Regions from separate parts of the Alicyclobacillus sp. SO9 genome, predicted to be linked through region 1. Evidence: riboswitches for the same ligand, from Rfam matches in the RefSeq annotation. Region 1 holds a riboswitch; the other holds the start of a gene.
What was found. A riboswitch is a leader RNA that binds a small molecule or an ion and turns the genes downstream of it on or off. The one in region 1 is predicted to bind FMN.
Positions count from the first base shown of each region.

Region 2: linked by a shared signal. The riboswitch ahead of GI364_RS14445 (DMT family transporter) and the one ahead of ribD (bifunctional diaminohydroxyphosphoribosylaminopyrimidine deaminase/5-amino-6-(5-phosphoribosylamino)uracil reductase RibD) in region 1 are both predicted to bind FMN.

Region 1 covers NZ_CP066339.1:4,109,894-4,122,750, reverse strand. Annotated here, with positions in the region: gene GI364_RS19300 (sensor histidine kinase) at 1-29, shown strand, start outside; gene GI364_RS19295 (cytochrome c biogenesis CcdA family protein) at 133-849, shown strand; gene GI364_RS19290 (helix-turn-helix domain-containing protein) at 1,022-1,231, shown strand; gene GI364_RS19285 (hypothetical protein) at 1,371-1,556, shown strand; gene GI364_RS19280 (dihydrolipoamide acetyltransferase family protein) at 1,842-3,227, shown strand; gene GI364_RS19275 (YerC/YecD family TrpR-related protein) at 3,368-3,658, shown strand; gene GI364_RS19270 (cation:proton antiporter) at 3,639-4,829, opposite strand; gene codY (GTP-sensing pleiotropic transcriptional regulator CodY) at 5,099-5,884, shown strand; gene GI364_RS19260 (hypothetical protein) at 6,020-6,319, opposite strand; gene GI364_RS19255 (dipeptidase) at 6,332-7,708, opposite strand; gene GI364_RS19250 (Nramp family divalent metal transporter) at 8,005-9,312, shown strand; gene epsC (serine O-acetyltransferase EpsC) at 9,449-10,318, shown strand; FMN riboswitch at 10,661-10,799, shown strand; gene ribD (bifunctional diaminohydroxyphosphoribosylaminopyrimidine deaminase/5-amino-6-(5-phosphoribosylamino)uracil reductase RibD) at 10,963-12,081, shown strand; gene GI364_RS19235 (riboflavin synthase) at 12,197-12,856, shown strand.
Region 2 covers NZ_CP066339.1:3,071,072-3,077,641, reverse strand. Annotated here, with positions in the region: gene GI364_RS14465 (FMN-binding negative transcriptional regulator) at 1-393, shown strand, start outside; gene GI364_RS14460 (WD40/YVTN/BNR-like repeat-containing protein) at 473-1,771, shown strand; gene GI364_RS14455 (hypothetical protein) at 1,883-2,464, opposite strand; gene GI364_RS14450 (DNA-3-methyladenine glycosylase family protein) at 2,639-3,532, shown strand; FMN riboswitch at 3,602-3,750, shown strand; gene GI364_RS14445 (DMT family transporter) at 3,884-4,831, shown strand; gene rsgA (ribosome small subunit-dependent GTPase A) at 5,235-6,275, shown strand; gene GI364_RS14435 (ferritin-like domain-containing protein) at 6,396-6,570, shown strand, end outside.

The DNA of each region.
Region 1 (12,857 bases):
GCAAGCGGCTGATAAAACCATCACACTAAAAGTTGCATGCCCCTTTCTCGATGCAACACAATCTGCTATGGTGGAGCATGTAAACCATACAGGCAAGGGTATTTTCCGGCCTGGTGATGGGAGGAGACTTCATTGACTGCAGGACTTTCTGTCTGGGTAGCGTTTGGAGCTGGCGTATTATCGTTTGTGTCTCCATGTACGCTCCCCCTGTTTCCATCGTATCTAGGCTATATATCCGGGATATCCTTTCAGGATATAAAAAGCGGTAATGTAACACGGCCAGTGCGTGTAAGAGCATTGACACATGCTTTCGCGTTCGTTATCGGTTTAAGCATGCTGTTTGTTTTGTTAGGCTGGGGCGCGACGGAAGTCGGGAGTCTGTTGCGACAGTACCAATCCTCAATCCGCATCGTCGGCGGTGTCTTGGTCGTCATAATGGGTCTTTTTATGGCTGGCATCATTAAGAGCAGTTGGTTGATGAAGGAACGTCGAATACGCTTTCCGGTCAATAAACCTTTAGGATACCTCGGTTCGGTTGGGGTTGGTGTTATCTTTGCAGCAGGTTGGACACCCTGCATTGGCCCCATTTTAGGGTCTGTCTTAGCCCTCGTAATGGCGAATCCCTCAATTGGAACGTGGTACATGGTGGCCTATGCACTCGGATTCTCTGTTCCGTTTCTGGTTTTTGCAGTCACTTTGGTCTCAATCCGACCGCTACTGAAATATACGGAAGTCGTGTCTAGAGTCGGCGGCTGGCTGCTTGTTGTTATGGGACTTCTGCTCGTAACAAATGAAATTAAATGGCTCACCATCTGGATTCAGCAAGTTACTGGATTCACCAGTCTATAAAGCACAGCCTATTGCTTTAAAGTAGATAAACTTGTAGTTCAATGGTCATTGGATTACAAAATTTCCCTAAGCGCTTTATTTTTTCTACAATAAGGAAACAAAGTCGAAAAATCACTCCCTTTCCGCTATAATTTCTACTATAGAGGAAAAGGAAGAGTGGTGCGGATTAAGTATGAATAAAATTGGGGAACGTGTTCGAAGAGTACGACTGTCTCAGGCCATGACTGTAAAGCAACTGGCTCTTGCAGCAGGTGTATCCGTCAGTTATATCTATGCCATTGAGGCTGGAGTGCGGGGCTCCAATGTCACGAAGTTGCGACGGATTGCACTTGCACTGGGGGTACCTTTAAGTATTCTGCTCGGAGAAGGACAGGGTGACTAGATGAACTTCTTGGGAAAATTACAATGGGTCCTCAGCCGTTTCAGCCAGGGCACGTAGATAAACTATCATTGTTTGGACTGATTGGGTACAATACAGGTAATCGTGTCTGAGGAGTGCGAAGGGCGGGAGGAGTGTCACCGTGTCCACAGAAGAAGAAATTGGCTATGCGGACGCTATTCGTCAAGTCAGCCGAAGTCTGCAACGGCGAATGAAAAGCATTGAAGATGAGTTGAAGACAGCAGACGAGGATGTACGAACTGAGTTTGAGGTTCGTTTGGATGAACTGCATCATATGATGCATACGGTAGAGTCCTTACACCGTTAATTCAGAATACTGGCATTGCATAATTGGTGTTGCATACGCTTGCTGTATAGGATGGACTTCTTTAATGCCAAGCCCTGAAAACGGTTACAGTTGCTTGAGGCTGTAGTCTCTGCGGTCCGAGTCGGCGACTCCAAGAACGTATTCAGGTATTGACGTTGACGGTGTACATCGAAACAATAGAGAAGATCTGCACCTGCAGCGGCCTGCGTGAGCTTTCACCAGTCGCAATGGTGTATCAGTAACGAACGAATTATTAGCAGAAGACACACGAGAGGTGAGAGCGCCGTGATAGAGTTTCATTTGCCTGACACAGGGGAAGGCATTACAGAAGTCGAAGTGGTGCGGTGGCTGGCTCAGGAGGGGGAACGGGTACAACAGTACGAGCCGATGGTAGAAGTGCAAACAGATAAAGCCCTGGTCGAATTGCAAGCCCCCAATACCGGTTACATTCAGGAAATTAAGGCGCCTTCCGGAACTCTCGTGAAAGTGGGCGAACTGTTAGTGGTTATAGATGATGAAGATGTGCCCTTTGGGAAAAGAAAACTGTTTTCAAAGTCTTCCAAATCTCAGGGGGGAGAGAACGAACCGGCCCAAGAGGCAAGTCAAAACACGTCCCCAAAAGCTGACAGTGACCACGTCAACGCCACACCGGGAATTCGGCAGTTCGCTCGGGAGATGGCCGTTGATTTGAGTGCGGTGACGGGATCGGGCCCCAATGGCCGGATTGAGCGGGCTGATATTGAGCGCTACATTCAAGAACACCAGGCACTGGTTCATTCCCAAGATGCGCAACGAAGCCTCTCCGAAAACGGAGCATTGCTGTGGGATGTAGTACATCAAGCGAAGTCCACTGCCCGCAAGCGGTCGTCTGAAAAGGCGCTACAGGTGGGCGCAGATGAGGATTCCGTCCGCCGCTTGCATACTCCGAGCAAACAGCGCTTGACTCCGGCTGACGCGTCAGACCAACGCACACCTACACGAGTTCCATTCCGCGGTGTCCGCCGCGCCACTGCTGAGCGAGTGACAAAGTCTGCATTTACGGCACCTCATGTAACGGCATTCGATGACTGCGAAGCGACGTCACTTGTGAAATTGAGAGACCGGTGGAATGAACGGTTGGAAAAAGAAGGTCAACGAGTCAGCTACCTTCCGTTCATTATCAAAGCCTTAGTCTCGGCGTTGCAGGTCTTCCCTTACTTTAATGCTAGATTGGACGATGAAGCGCAAGAAGTCGTGTTGTTGCCGGAATACCATATTGGCATTGCCATGGATACACCAGACGGTCTGTTTGTCCCTGTGGTGCGCAATGCTGACAGACTGTCGATTCGTGAGGTTGGCGAGGAGATTTATCGGCTTTCAACAGGTGTCCACAATCGCACATTGGCTCAGGAAGACCTGAGAGGGAGTACCTTTTCGATTACAAACATGGGTCCTATTGGCAGCCTGTTTATCACGCCAATCTTGAACTACTCCGAGGTCGGCATTATCGGAACACACCCGATTCAACGCAAGCCTGTGGTGCGCGGAGACGACATCGTAATTCGGGATATCATGACACTGTCTCTTTCCTTTGACCACCGCGTGATTGACGGTGCCATGTCCGTTCGCTTCTTGAACCACGTGAAAAACCTGATTGAACACCCGGAAGAGTTAATGCTCGAACTGCACTGAGAAAGTTTGCTAACAACTGTCATGGTTTGTTCCCTGGTTTTGTAATGTCGTACCCATGATGAGAACTTTATGTTTCCAGGTTCGTTTGAGTGTGCTACGATGGATTTGCAATTAGTTTAATACTGTAAAGGGTGAAAGCATTGCCGCTGGATAAAATCAAGGACCCTGAAACGACGCAGTTATTTGAGGCATTGTTGACGCTAAAGAGTGTAGAGGAATGCTACAGTTTTTTCGACGACATCTGCACAATTGGTGAGATAAAGTCCATGGCGCAACGTCTCCAAGTAGCAAAAATGCTGGAGGACGGCAATACTTATCACCAAATAGAAGTAGAAACGGGAGCGAGTACTGCTACCATCAGCCGAGTGAAACGCTGTCTCCACTACGGTGCAGACGGGTATTCCTTGGTTCTCAATCGCCTAAAGGACTAGGTGCCAAAGCTACGAACAGAATCGGCGCAATCAAGCAGGTCAGAACGGCCACAATGATGATAGCTCCGCCAAGAAATGCGGGCAGCGTTCCAATTCGTACGCCAATGTCTGCTGCGGCGACAATAAGACTCAGGCGGGCGGATAGCAGGAACCCGCCCGCCAACGCTCCGCGCGCTCCGAAGTGTTTTCGCAATTGCCAACTAGGAATGATTTTGACAACGAATGCCACCCCGAGGAGCAATACTATCCACATCCAGGTTTCAGGATTGCGAAAACTGTCGAAATGAAAATTCAGGCCCACGGAAATAAAGAATACGGGTACGAAGAATCCGTAGCCCACGCCATGGCTGTAATCTTTAATCCGTTTTTTAAAGGCAAACGGCAATGCAGAAACCAGAATTCCAACTAAAAAACTGCCTAGGATTGGTTCGGAACCGGTGAACTCTGCTAAAGCACAAAATGCGCTAATGAGAGCTATAACAGCCCTCATTCGAGATTGAATGTCTGGAAACAGTGCGCGGACCACTGGGAATCCGCGACTCCAGTTTGCAGTAAAGTACACAGCCAGAGCAATTGGGATAATTGATAGAGCAAACAAAAAATCACTTACCTGGCCAGATGAACGAACACTGACGAACAGGGATACCAACAGCATGGTCGACAGGTCGGCCATAAGGGATGCAAGAAGCAGAGTCTGTCCATATGTACTTTGGAGTGTTCCATTTTCTTCTAAAATGGGTAGTATCACGCCCATTGACGTGGTTGCAAATAATAAGGTCAGCATATACGGGTGAGCAGGCCCCAGTCCTGCAAAGACTAAAATTTGCGAAAATAGAAAACTGATGAGCATGGTTGATGTAAAAATGGAGATACTTAGATATACAGGGTTTGGTCCCGGCCCTCGTTTCCTCCACAGTTGCGGTTGCAGCAGGGAAACGTCTACTTCCAATCCCGACAGGAACATTAAAAAGAGTAGGCCGAAATCACCCAGTTGATCGATCCAACGCATCTCGTCCCCGGATAGCGTAATCACGTCAACATGCAGCAGTATGCCGAACAGCAGATAACCGATGGCTGAAGGAATACGCAAGAGTGGAATTCGACTTACGAGGGTGCTAAAGATAAAGGACGCGGCCAGTATTAATAAGAACACTTGTAGGGTCTCATTCATTGAGTATTCCTCCTGCCGCCTTCGTAGGACTTTCATAAGTAGGACTATCTTAAGATCTATGACCCGTCGGACAACCTTATGTCCAAAGTTTCTCGTATGGACGTTTGTTTGTAAGAAAATTCGTATAGGATATTAACAAGGATTGAATAAATCAGGAATTCTTTTTGGGAATTGTGCCCGGGCTATAGAAAACTCTGAAATTTTTATGGTAGAGTATGTGAAGAGCAGGATGTCCATGCTGCTTAAGACTTTGATTGATAGGAGAATGAATGTTGAAACTGTTGGAAAAAGTGCAGGAATTAGGGCAGTTGTTACGCTCCTCCAGCGATCACGTAGATTTCCATGACGTTGCCGAGTTTTTGAGCAAGGTAATGACGTGTAATGCCTACATCGTTGGCCGCAAAGGAAAAATTCTCGGATATGGTGTGGTGGAGCATGCCTTAACTGACGAGTGGATGCGAATCATGACCGAGGAACAGCGTTTCCCCGGTGATTTCAACAAACATCTGCTGCGCGTCGAAGATACAGTAGTGAACTTGAAGGACAAAGAACCTTTCTACGTGTTCTCACCGGAAGAGAATGAATCATTCCGGTCGAAGCATATCATTGTGGCACCAGTTGTTGGAACGCGCGAGCGTCAGGGGACCATTGTGTTTGCCAGGTCATCTTCGCCCTTTGAAGACGAAGACTTGGTGCTTGCGGAATACAGTGCCACGATTGTTGCACTGGAGGTTGTGCATGCAAGGCAGCAAGCCAAAGAAGAAGAGGGGCGCCAACGCGCACTTGCCCATTTGGCTGTTGAGTCTCTGAGTTTCTCTGAATTACAGGCAGCTAAGTATCTGCTGGATGCAGTCCGTAACTCACAAGACGGTATTGTCGTAAGCAGTCAGATTGCGGATGAGCATGGTGTAACCCGCTCTGTGATTGTTAACAGCATTCGTAAGCTTGAGAGCGCCGGAACCATTGAGAGTAGATCACTTGGAATGAAGGGTACTCATCTGAAGGTACTGAACATCTTTGTTGAAGAGGAAATTAATCGTCAGTTTGATAGGTGAAGTAAGTGGCAAGTAGATTCATTAAGCTAGGCAAGGAAAGTCCTGCTCTAAAGGAATGTCTTGTTCTAGGTTCGAGAAGAAAAGAAATGCGCCGACTTGATTGCTAAATCGGCGCATTTGCATTGTTTAAGCAGGTTACTTGAAACGTTGTACAAATTCGCGGGCTTCCCGTGTGGAGACTCCACGGGTTTTACGGTAAGCCTGAATGGCTTCGTAGGTCTTTCCGTCTTTTACAAGCGTTTGAATTTCATCCATAAGTTCATCTTCAGGAGATTCCACCTGAAGTTTTTCTGCCATGGCAGACTGCATTCTCAGCAATTGTTGTTGAACGACAGACAGAGATGTCAGTTTTTGTTCCATTCGTTCAAACAAGAACAGGAAATACAACAGCAGCAGCCAGGATATCACGAGAGCAACAGTAAGTACCGTGTTCAAGGCGCGTCCTCCTTAACGCAGGGCGTCCTCCAGACCCAACCAGTAGTAGCACAGAGTGCGAAGTCCCCTGTCAAAATTGGAAAGTGTAAAATGTTCATTTGGTGCGTGAAAATTTTCGCTTTCTAAACCAAATCCCATTAGAACGACGGGCGTATTTAAGACACTTGAGAAAGTGTCCACCACAGGAATAGATCCGCCCATGCGACTAAATGAAGCGGGTTTTCCGTACGCTTTTGCATAGGATTCTGCTGCCAATTGAATAGCAGGGTGATTAAAGGGCGTCAAGTATGCGTTCCCTCGGTCTGTTTTGATGACCGTGGATTTGACACCAGGTCGCGTGTGTTTTTGCACATGAGCCTCGACTTTGTCGAGAATGTCATCCGGGTCCTGGGCTGGAACCAGACGACAGGTGATTTTAGCGTGTGCTTCACTTGGAATCACCGTTTTTGTTCCTTCTCCTTGATATCCCCCATAGACGCCGTTGATTTCTAATGTCGGCCTTCCCCAAATCCGTTCTCTCGGCGTATAGCCCGCTTCACCATAGAGAGCTGGGACATCCAGTTCTTTCATGAGTTCAGCATCGTTGCTGCCAAGAGTTGCATAGGCGGACCTTTCATCTGGGGTCAAATCAGTCACACTGTTGTAAAATCCTTCGACAGCGACACTGCCGTCATCGTTGTGCATGCTGTCCAGGATATGTACCAAAGCATGTAGAGGGTTCTGAATGGCACCGCCGTATAGCCCTGAGTGCAGGTCGCCTTTGGCACCTTTGACATCTACTTGCAGCCCCGCCAATCCTCGTAAGCCGTAGCAAATGGAAGGCATGTCCGGCCCAAGCATTGTCGTGTCTGAAATGACAACAATGTCTGCTGCCAGGAGTTCTTGGTGTTGACGGACAAATTCAGGAAGGTTTAAACTTCCAATTTCCTCTTCACCTTCAAAGCAGAACTTCACATTTACCGGTAGTTCTCCGTTGGTTTCAAACAGAGCTTCAAAAGCCTTGAGGTGCATAAACACCTGCCCTTTATCGTCTGAGGCACCTCTTGCATACAATTTTCCGTCGCGAATCTCTGGTTCGAACGGTGCAGAGTCCCATAGCTCAACGGGATCGACCGGTTGAACGTCGTAATGCCCGTACACCAGAACTGTGGGCTTACCCTCTGCATGAAGCCAGTCCCCGTAAACAACCGGGTGACCCTTGGTGGGCATCAGCGAGACATTCTCAAAGCCAATGTTCCGCATTTTGTCACTCAAAAACTCAGCACAAGCAGCGACGTCCTGCGCATGCTCAGGCTGCGTGCTAATACTTGGAAATCGCAGAAATTCAAATAGTTCCCGCAAATGTTTATCGCGTTGTTGTTCAAAATAAGTATCAAATGATTGGGTCAACAGGGCATACTCCTTCCAATTAGAGTCCATCATCGTCATTATAGCATGGTTGTATTTGAGAATCAGATTCCTCTTTGCGTTTACCTTGGTCCTTAAAATGTAACAGTTTTTTTACTCTTCACAAATAGCGAGAGAAGGTCTATAATGCACAGTAGAAGTTTCCTTAGGGAAACTTATTGTCGGGAGCGAAAAAATTTGGCGTGTGGTGAACGATGCGTATTGAACGTTAAAGACGTACACAACAGTTGATGAACGGGATTTGCCCGTAAGCTGCCTTCGCAAAGGAGACATGGAGGATGAGTGAAAGTATTATGCGCAACCGTACGTCTGCGTCAGAACGGGCAGTTACATCCGGCCGGCTTGCCATACAAGGTAAGCGACGAGGAATCCGCGCGCTGTTGCCTTTTATAGGCCCATCAATGATTGCAGCAATTGCCTATGTTGACCCGGGCAACTATGCCACTAATATTCAAGGAGGAGCCTTGTACGGCTTCAAACTGATGTGGGTGGTCTTGCTTGCAAACCTGATGGCCATGGGAATTCAGAGTTTGTCTGCTAAACTTGGCATTGCCACAGGAAAGAACTTGCCCGAGATGTGCAGAGAACATTATCGACCCTGGGTTTCGGTTGGTCTTTGGGTGATTTCAGAAATTGCGGCCATGGCGACGGATGTTGCCGAATTCTTAGGTGCCAGTTTGGGACTCTATCTGCTGTTTCACATACCTTTGTTGTTTGCCACGCTAATAACGGGTGTGGCCACGTATTTGGTGCTGATGCTAGAACGTTATGGATTTCGGCCCCTAGAGATTGCGATTGGCGTGTTACTTGGTGTGATTGCGTTGTCGTACCTTGCAGAGACGATTTTCTCGAAACCGGAATTCTTGCCAATGTTGCATCGCCTTGCAATTCCTTGGCTCGGAGATAATCAAAGCGTGTTGTTGGCTGTAGGCGTGGTCGGTGCCACGGTAATGCCTCATGCAGTTTACTTGCATTCAGGGTTGACGCAAGGGAGGATTCGGCCGGAAACGAAGGAAGAGGCCCTGAAGATCTACAAATTTGAGCGAATGGACGTCATTGTCGCTATGACCATCGCCGGGTTGGTGAATTTGGCCATGATGTATATGGCGGCGGTTGTATTTCATGGAACTGGTCATACCGGGGTGGCCGATATCACGACGGCTTACAAAACTCTCTTCCCATTGTTGGGCTCGGCTGCCGCAGGGGTGTTTCTTGTTTCCTTGCTTGCTTCCGGATTATCTAGTTCCGCGGTTGGAACCATGGCCGGTCAAGTCATTATGCAAGGATTTGTCGGATTTTCCATTCCGATTTGGATTCGCCGACTTGTTACAATGATACCTACGGTAGTCATCGTTGCACTTGGGGTATCGCCTACAAAGGCGCTGATTCTTAGTCAGGTTGTTCTGAGCCTGGCGTTACCGGCACCTTTGATATCTCTCATACAGTTTACGAAAAGCAAGAAACTGATGGGAAACCTGGTGAACCCTCGTTGGGTCACCGTTGCTGTTACGGGAATTACGGGTCTCATTTTGCTGCTGAACTTCACATTGCTTTATCTGACCTTTGTGCCGAACGCCGTTCTCTAAGTTCACAGGGGGCTGCCTTCCTGATAGAATTTAGGAATAGCGAAAAGATATGGTCACCGTTTAGTAATATCTGTCCTTTGCACATACATGCTAAAAGTGACTATACTATGTTTAGTGCAAGGAGAAGGAGTGTGAAATGGTGGATCGTGAGACAATAGCCTCGAAACTGCAGAAATCCTGCAATCTTTGGTTTGAGGGTTGTACCTGTCACCCTGAACCGCACGAGATTCAGCGTCTGCATCATTATATGAGACATGTTATTCTGCCGACGTATTACCCGCCTGCAGAGGGCGATACCGTTGAGACCTGCTTGGAACGGATATACGATATACTGACCGCCCAGATACACCGTGCGATGTTCCAGCGCTGCATCGATCAAGTGGCAGAAGGCGCAGAGTCTCTGGTCGTTGCGCACCAAATGGCAGATGCAGTCGTTGAACGCTTTCCTGAACTGCAGGAACGCTTATACGAAGACGTGGATGAGACTTTTAACGGCGACCCTGCTGCGGCGAGTTACGATGAAATTTTGCTGACCTACCCGGGGATTATGGCGCTGGGAATCTACCGCATGGCTCACATCCTGTTCGAGTTGAACATTCCACTGTTACCGCGCATGATGGCAGAATACGCTCATCGCGTGACGGGAATAGATATTCATCCTGGGGCAAAGATTGGGCGGAAAATCATGATTGATCACGGTACCGGCATCGTGATTGGAGAAACCGCTGTGGTGGGGAACCATGTACGAATATACCAGGGAGTCACGATTGGAGCGTTATACTTTCCTCGCGACGAAAAAGGGTTTATGCTTCGAAGTGCAAAACGGCATCCCACCATTGAAGAAGGTGTCGTGCTCTATGCACATGCGACCGTTCTCGGCGGCGATACAGTGGTTGGCCATCACAGCGTAATTGGAAGTAATGCGTGGGTGACGTCGAGTATCCCGCCGCATTCCAAGGTGCTGTATCAGACGGAAAGCATTATTCGTACCAAAAAGGGCAGCTAAGCGCTGTCTTCTAAAAAATACACCGAAAATATTGGGTGAAACCATACCATATACAGGTCAAGAATGGACAAAGGTCTGACTTGCTTCGGGACAAAAGTTTGATGTTTCATTGAATGCATAATGCTATAGTCAGGTTAACCCTTTTCCCCTAGACGGCACATCCTCGTTAGAGGCTGTGCCAATTTTTTTGTTGACTGAGATCAGAATGCATACGAATGTGTAGCTGGTTTAGTTCGCAAAGACAGTGCAGCATGCAGGTCTGTCGCGACATCGCTTCTCTTGATTTGTATTTCAGAGTGAACTATTATCGGAATAGCAGAGGTTTTTCTGTAAAACCGCATACGATTCCTTCGGGGCAGGGTGAGGCACGGTGTGCCAATTCCCGATCGGTGGTGACGCAGATGCGAAGTCCACGAGCCGCAAGGCAGGAACTGGTGAGAGTCCAGTACCGACGGTATAGTCCGGATAGTAGAAGGAGAACGTTGACGACAGGCGAGTTGCGCCTGTTAGATTGAATGTGTGTGGCTACAAGCGCGTCAGTCTAGGCTCAGAAGCTTGTTGGCTTGCATTCTTTCTGCGTTCAGGATTAGATACAGTGTTCGAAGTATGCCCCCCTGGAATCGTTGTTCAGGGGGCTTTTTAAATTGCTGGAAAGCACAGTGGATGAACACTACATGAAAATTGCACTTCGGTTGGCCGAGTCAGCCCGCGGTCAAACGACGCCCAATCCACTGGTAGGCGCCGTCATCGTGAGAGACGGACGAATTGTAGGAGTTGGAGCCCATCTATACGCAGGGGGTCCCCATGCGGAAATTAATGCACTAAACATGGCTGGCGATAAAGCAGTTGGATCCACAGTGTATGTCACGCTGGAACCTTGCAGCCACTACGGCAAGACGCCTCCTTGTGCAAATGCCTTGGTGGAAGCAAATGTTGAGCGGGTTATCATTGCGGTACAGGACCCGAATCCAGAGGTATCCGGTGCAGGTATTCAAAGACTGCGTAACGCTGGTATTGAGGTTGAAGTCGGAGTTCTTGAAGCAGAGGCGAGGGCTCTTAACAGTGCATTCTTTTGCTGGATAAGGAAAGACAGACCTCTCATCGTCTGGAAGGCTGCCGCGACTTTGGATGGATATATTGCGGCGGAGACTGGAGACAGCCGCTATGTGACAGGACCGGAAGCAAGGCACGCCGTCCACGCCCTGCGGCGGCGTATCCCTGCTATTGCGGTGGGTGTTCAGACCATCATTACAGACAATCCTCAGCTGACTGACCGGTTTGGGAACAGTCAGCAAAGACAGCCGTTACGCGTTGTCTTTGACTCCACATTGCGTACACCCGTGTCAGCCAAAGTGTTGCAGGAACCAGGGCAGACACTGTTCTACACTACGGAGCGGGCCAGTCCTCATCGTACTCACGCGCTGGAAGAGGTAAACCCGGGAAATGTGAAAGTGGTTGCTCTGCCGTCTACTCCTGAGGGTCATGTTCCCTTGCAGGAGGCGTTGACTGAACTGTCAGCACGAGGAATTAATGAGCTGTTGGTGGAAGGGGGAGCGACAATTGTATCGCAACTGCTGCGGCAGCAGTTGATTGATGAACTCGTGTATTTTGTCGCTCCAAAAATTCTTGGCGGAGGAATTCCCGTGTTGGCTGGACTTGGCCCGACCCTAATGACGGACGCTGTCTCTGTGCAAAATGTGACTTGGGAACAGATTGGACCAGACTTGTGTTTGCGGGGAACGCTCAAATATGACGACGTGTGAGTTCCGTTTCGTTTCATCTAGTTCTGTTAATTTACACAAGTGCCGGACCCATGGAGACAGACTGAGTTGACGGTCAGGACTCTGAACAGCGGGACGAGACAGGGGGTGAAGGGTCGTGTTTACAGGGTTGGTGGAAGAAGTGGCAACGGTAGAACGGGTTGTGTCTGAGGAACACAGTGCGCATCTGCGTCTGCGCGCCAAGACAGTCCTAACAGACGTTAAAATTGGGGACAGTATTGCCATAAATGGTGTTTGTCTGACCGTTGTGGCTTTTGACGCAAACAGTTTTCTCGTGGATGCGGTTCCGGAAACAATGCGTAAAACCAACTTGGGACGATTACGCTCAGGCAGCCGTGTAAATTTAGAACGAGCGTTGAAGCTAAGTGACCGCTTAGGTGGGCACATTGTCTCAGGCCACGTTGACGGAACTGGAACCTTAATCAGACGGGACGATGAGGGCATTGCAAAGGTTTTAACCATTGAAACCGAGCACAGTGTAATGGCCTACATTGCAAACAAAGGGTCCATTTGCGTTGATGGTGTCAGTCTTACAGTGATGGATACGACAGACAAGAGTTTTCGAATATCCGTGATTCCTCATACCGGAACAGCTACGACTCTCTTGAGTGCGGCTCCGGGAGATGTTTTCAATTTGGAATGCGATGTCCTGGCTAAATATGTTGAGAAACTGCTGGGTGTCTCCCAGAGCGGTGACGGACCTCAATCGGGATTGGACATTGATATGGACTTATTGAGGAGAACTGGTTTTGCTTAAT
Region 2 (6,570 bases), 1.0 Mb from region 1:
CAAGGCCCACACAGCTATATTTCTTCAAGTTGGTATGAAGCAGAGAATGTGCCTACGTGGAACTATTTGGCGGTACATGCCTATGGAACTTCCCGCATTATCGGTGGAGACGAATTAGAAATTTACATGAGATCCCTGTTGCGACGTTACGAATCTACCAGAGCACACGGAAGAACCTGGGAAACCTTTGGTTCTGAGTATCTCCAAAATAAAATAAATGGTATTGTTGTATTTGAAATTGAAATCACTTCCATACAGTCTTCGGCAAAAATGAGTCAAAACCGGAATGACCGGGACTATAAAGCGATTGTTACAGAACTTGAGAAATTGGAAAACGAGGACGCCACTCAGGTTGCAAAATGGATGCGTACTCATCGTCCACAGGTGTTTTGAGGAGTTTTTCACGGCAGCTTGAGCCCCACTTTCCATTACTGGAGCTGTATGGCCCACGGCGGAATTGGAGGTTCTCAACTTGATGGTGAGGTCGAGTAAGCATTGGAAGAGACTCTTTGCGGCTGCATCTATTCTGCTGCTGGCCACGCTAGGGGCAGTCATCTATTATTTGAAATTTTATCATGAAAACTTGAATCGTTCGCTTCCTTTGACAGTTACTACGAAGTTAAACGAGTCGCAGGAGAGGGTCGGCTACCGTCTTTGGTTTGCCTATATGAAGCAATATGAGAAAGCTAGTACCAACCGATGGCAAAAGATTACGTTCCCAGGCTACACTCGAATCCAAGTCCTTGCTGGGAATCAGAATACGTTTGCTGTTGGAGTGACATTCAAGGTGAATGTTACGGCAGGCATCTGGTCGACTCATCACAGTTGGGGCCATGTAAGTAGGAAGGGGTTAATCCAAAACATTCAGTGGACGCTGCGCATTCATAAGACAGGGCCAAAGCAATACACCCTTGAGCAGATTCAACCAACCCAGTCAACAGTGGCGGGTCTGCCGCCGGTTAAATACCAGTACCAAAAAGCAGCAGGCATCAAGGTTCCAAGTCGAACGGATACATACAAGTTTCCGCATCAACATCTATCAGTGACATATGATGCTGGAAAGCATTGGACTTCCGTACCGGTTCAATACCAGAATTTGTACGCTGGGGATTACAGCGGCGCAAAAAACGCACTCATTAAGGGCAGCTACATCATAACACCCAAGCGAACAGCATTCATCGCTACAGACGGAAAAAACTCTTGGGTGCTGATGTCATCTGATATGGGAATGTCATGGCATAAATCACGACTGCCAGCAGTCATTCAAGGTGTGCGTATGCGGTTGATAGATTTTACATCCAAGAATGACGGTCACGTCATTCTCAGCGGCGGACGAGTGATGAGTCAGGAAGGAAACATTGTCTTCACAACCACCGACGGCGGTAGACATTGGGTCGAAACGGGCGGTGCGCCAGTTGGCTATCTCTTGACAGGCGGAGGGTTTATTAGTAAACAGATTGGTTTTGAATCGTTCGGATCACGCGGGAATCCAGCAATGCCTGTCCTTTATCGAACAACCGATGAAGGGAAGACTTGGTCAAAGGTTACAGTGCCCGTCCCGCCGCAGTACCAAGGCGTCTTTACGGTTGCGCAGATGCCGACCTTCAATGGGCAGGAAGGCGTGATGCTGGTGAACCAGGGTCCGGAGGGTGACTTTGAAGGCGGAAAAGTGATGGCACGTTTTATTTCACTGGACAAAGGCGCATCTTGGCAGTTCGCCAACTTAGTTGACCCAAACAATGTGCTGTACAAAGGCAAACACGGTGGCTGAAAATTCAACCACCTACCTTCAACAAATGGTAAGGCGAGACACAGTACAGATATGTTTGGTGACGCTCCCCAATGTTGTTGTATAATCCTGCGATGCGTCGGACTGGTCGCGTCACCAAGGTCCTTGGGGAGGGCCTCCAGGCTGGCGAAAATCTGGTCTTGGTCTTTGCGGTCTGCGACTCAAACCAGGGAGATTCTGACTAGGGTGAAATGGCATAGGGTATCCAGGGCGTGGTCTTTGCACGGGGATTGGACGTCCCCAAGCGTCTACATATTGCTGTCGGCGCGGTTGTAGAGTTTGCGGAGGCATCATTGTGACGGGTGCTGCTAATGGATACGGTTGCGTTCCCGGTCCTGTGTGCATCGGTGCGCCTGCGCCGGCTCCCTGTGGTCGACGTTGTCTAGGGGAGCCTTCGATGCCGACTGGTGGTTGCCCTGGATACGCAGAGTTTCTGGGGTGAGCAGGTCCCTTAAAAGTTGGCCTTCGTTGGGGCTGCCGAAGCTGTTGTTGAGACTGTATACCGGATTGGCGTTGAGGTACAGGGAGAACAGAACCTTGGTTTGGCAATGCAAAACCAGGATTTGACTGGGGCGTCTTGCCTTCACTAGAGAGACCAGAAGTCCCTTCCTGGCTGTCGTCCTCTGCCTCATCGTCGCTCTTGCGCATGAAACGCTTTATCATGTCAAATATCATTTATTCCACCCTCCTGTTTTCCGTGTATAGGATGCAATTCCAAATGAAGCGGCAACGTACAGTTGGCTAGAGACCTTGTATTGCAACTGAGAATTGTGTTTGTTCCGGTTTATCAATAAAAGTTCTGTGAGACTCGTATGAAATACTCTATTTCACTGGATTGCGGGTGAGTTTATGTTAATGCAATTACTTCCGGACACGCCTTTTCACTTTTCTGAAATGCTGAAGCGGCCGCTGTCGCGTCCGTCAGGGGTTGCCTTAGTTAATGCAGAGACCAATTCGTATACCACGGTATTAAGGCTCTTAGGCAAACTCATACCTGTGACGGTATGGGGAGTGGGTTCGATAGATAATACTGTGCTACAAGCAGAGTACCCTGATGATTTATCTGAAGCCGAAAATAAACAGGTTGTTCGGCAATTGAGACATATATTTGCCATGGATTCTGATTTAGCCGGTTTTTATTCAACGTTGTCTCATGACAAACGATGGGAAGGTTTACTCAAACGGTTTCGCGGCTTGCGTCCGATTCAAGATAGCAATTTGTTTGAGTCGATGGTTCGAATCGTGATTGGGCAACAGCTGAATGTGAAGTTTGCGGCAACGCTTGTAGAAAGGCTCGTAAAGCTAAATGACGAAGCCGTGAACTGGCACGATGAGGTCATCCCCGTATTCCCTGGGCCAGAGACCGTTGCAAGTTGGTCCTACGATGAGTTGCGTCAGCAATCATTTAGCCAACGGAAAGCAGAGTACGTGATTGACTTTGCGCGATTGGTTGTGGATGGAAAAGTTGATTTGGATGACCTGTGGTCAATGGAAAGTGAGCAAGTCTTCGCAAAAATGCTTGCCATTCGAGGCGTTGGCCGGTGGACGGTCGAGTGTTTTCTTCTCTTCGGTATGGGAAGAGAAGACCTAATACCTGCGGGGGATATCGGAATTCAGAATGCCCTTCAGAAACTTTACAGTCTTTCTTATAGGCCTAAGGAAGTTGAAGTAAGGGAATTTGCTGAAGAATGGTCCCCATATCGAAGTTATGCCACCTACTATCTGTGGCAGAGCCTGCTTTGAGTTTGAAAAATGTTCATCATCATTCGATTTTCTGTGTCTTGTCTTGTGCTACACTTTACATAGTTGAATATGAACCTTCGGGGCAGGGTGAAATTCCCGACCGGCGGTGACATTGCGCAGCAATGGAGCCCGCGACTCGTCTTCTGAGAACGTCTGTAGACGACTGATTTGGTGAAATTCCAAAGCCGACGGTATAGTCCGGATGGGAGAAGGTGAAGTTGCAGTGTGACAAAAGTGTCACGCTGTCTTCCACGTGCGCCCCGAGTGCTGTATACTCGGGTTTTTTGTGTGACGTGATCTTCGAAGGAGGTTCAATTCAAATCCTCGTTTTAGCGGGAGGTTTTTGAATTGGTGAACGGCTTTAAAGATACACGAAACAGTGGAGTCTGGCTGATTGCTTTAGGGGCTGGCATGTGGGGATTGGACGGAGTTCTGATTGTGGCCCTGTTGCATCACTTTAGTTCCATCGAGATTGTACTGTTTGAACACCTGTTATTGATGGTGTTTTCCGTGCCCGTCCTTATATGGAAGCGTACTGAACTGAGACGACTAAATGTAGGTGACTGGTTTGCGGTGCTCTTCATCGCGTGGGGCGGATCAGCAGTCGCTTCTGTACTGTTCACGGCTGCATTTAACACTGGTAACGCCAATGTTGTGTTGCTGATGCAAAAACTGCAACCGGTCTTTGCGGTGCTCTTGGCTGCCATAGTGTTGAAAGAGAGGCTAACTAAGAATTTTTGGACTGTGTTCATTGCGGCCTTGGGTGGGGCCTATCTACTGACGTTTGGCTTTCATATTCCCACTACTGGTATGAGCGCACATAAAATGACGGGTGCCGTGTTGTCCGCTGGTGCTGCCATTCTTTGGGGCGGTTCAACCGTCATGGGCAAACGTTTGGTAGCGAAAGTATCCTTCACGACAGTTACGAGTTTACGTTTTGTTGTTGCTATACCGCTGCTTGCAACACTAACCGTATTGAGCAGCCCTCACTGGCCAGAGGTCGGCTTTGCATTCACGGTGCCACCCGTGTGGATAAATCTTCTTTTTCAGGCGCTTGTTCCTAGTTTGTTAAGTTTACTTATCTATTACTTCGGCCTGCGGGGCACAAGGGCGTCTTATGCTACGCTGGCAGAGCTGGCATTCCCGGCTGTGGGTCTGTTGCTGAACTGGACAATCTTGCATCAATCCATTTCTGGTGGACAGTGGCTCGGTTTCGCCGTTGTATGGCTGGCGGTCTTGCAGTTATCTAAGACGCCGGCAAAACGTGGTGCAACTCTCCAACTCGAGGGAGTCTCGTGAAATGTTGCCAGCATGAATGTAGTGTTGTATGATGAGGCCAGAGTTTCAGGAAGGGAAGTGGTAGACTATGAAAAATCTCCGATACGTACGTTTAGAGAATTTCATACAGCTGTCCACGCTTTCCTTGTACGGGTGAAAGAAATTTTGACTTGCCTTGAGATCTGCAATGCAATCAATGGCGAACCGCAGCCATAACATGCTGCATTGCCCATACAAAAGTTAACACAAGGTACAGAGCCTTGGGCAGCATGAAGCCTGAGGCTTTTCTTTGTGCTATGCCGTGTAGCGAAGGTACTTTAGGTATCGTTTCGGGATTGACATAAGCAGCTGAGGTCCTTGCCACCACAGTTGCAGCCACAGGTGTGTTGCCTGTGGCTTATTTTGTTTTAATGGAGGAATACGTGTGAATCTTAAGAATTTAGGATGGTCTGAAGTTCAAGAACGTGCATTTCAAACGATTCACGAGCAAGGCCAGGTCGGGAGAGTCGCTGCGGAACAGAAAGGTGTCTATGATTTGTATACGGAGCGTGGCCCGGTGAAGGCAGTGGTTACCGGGAAGTTGCAGCACACGGCGAAGCATCGCGGTGATTTTCCTGCGGTGGGCGACTGGGTCGTCACAGCTTCCGAGGTGACAACCGCTTCCTTTGCCCGCATCCATTCTATACTTCCGCGTATGAGTACGTTTTCTCGCAAGGAGGCGGGATTCGTGACGGAAGAACAGATTGTTGCAACAAATGTGGATACGGTGTTTGTGGTAACAGGTCTTGATGCCAATTTTAATGTGCGGCGCATTGAACGTATGTTATTGGCCGCATGGGAGAGCGGGGCTTCTCCGGTTGTCGTTCTTACGAAGTCCGACCTGTGTGATGCTGTAGACAACAGAATTGATGACGTGAAGCAGGTCGCTGTCGGAGTTCCTGTTTATGCAGTGAGTTCTGTAACTAAGGTAGGCTTGGAACGACTGAACACTTACTTGCAGGAAGGGACGACAACGGTGCTATTAGGTTCTTCCGGAGTAGGAAAATCATCACTCATCAACCACTTCATGAGGAGACCCGTACAGACTGTTCAAGCTGCTCGAGCGCGTGATGCACGCGGACGCCACACAACGACTTACCGTCAGTTGCTGTTACTTCCGGACGGCGGGATGATGATTGATACGCCGGGTATACGAGAACTGCAGTTGTGGGATGCGAGTGATGGCTTGGAGAACGTGTTTTCCGACATTGAGAAACTGTCCGGACAATGCAAATTTCGTAACTGTACTCATCAGTCAGAACCTGGTTGTGCAGTGAAAGAAGCCATTGAATCTGGCACTCTTTCTGTGACCAGACTCCAGAATTACAGCAAAATGGAACGAGAGTGGCAGAGGACTGAAGAGAAAAAGAGAAGACTTGAGCGTCTGAAAGGGAAAGGAAAGTACTGTAGAGTGAGAAATCACTAAAATCTTGACCAAGTGAGACAAGAACTGTGAGGGCGGGTGTGGACTACGCGGATGTCACGCACTTTCGGCGGTATGCATAGGCTGATATCACTGGAGAGATTCGGGTAGGAGGAATGAACGGTGATATACAGAGATATTTCAAATGAATCTAATCGGTATGGCGTACTTGGGTGGTCCGGTTATGGAGATCCGTCTGTTTGGCCAGCGTCAGCACACGGTATGACAAGTGGTGCAGCTGAATTACTGAGTCGTCTGGATAAGGCTGTTGACGGAGAGTATAACGCACTGCGGACGT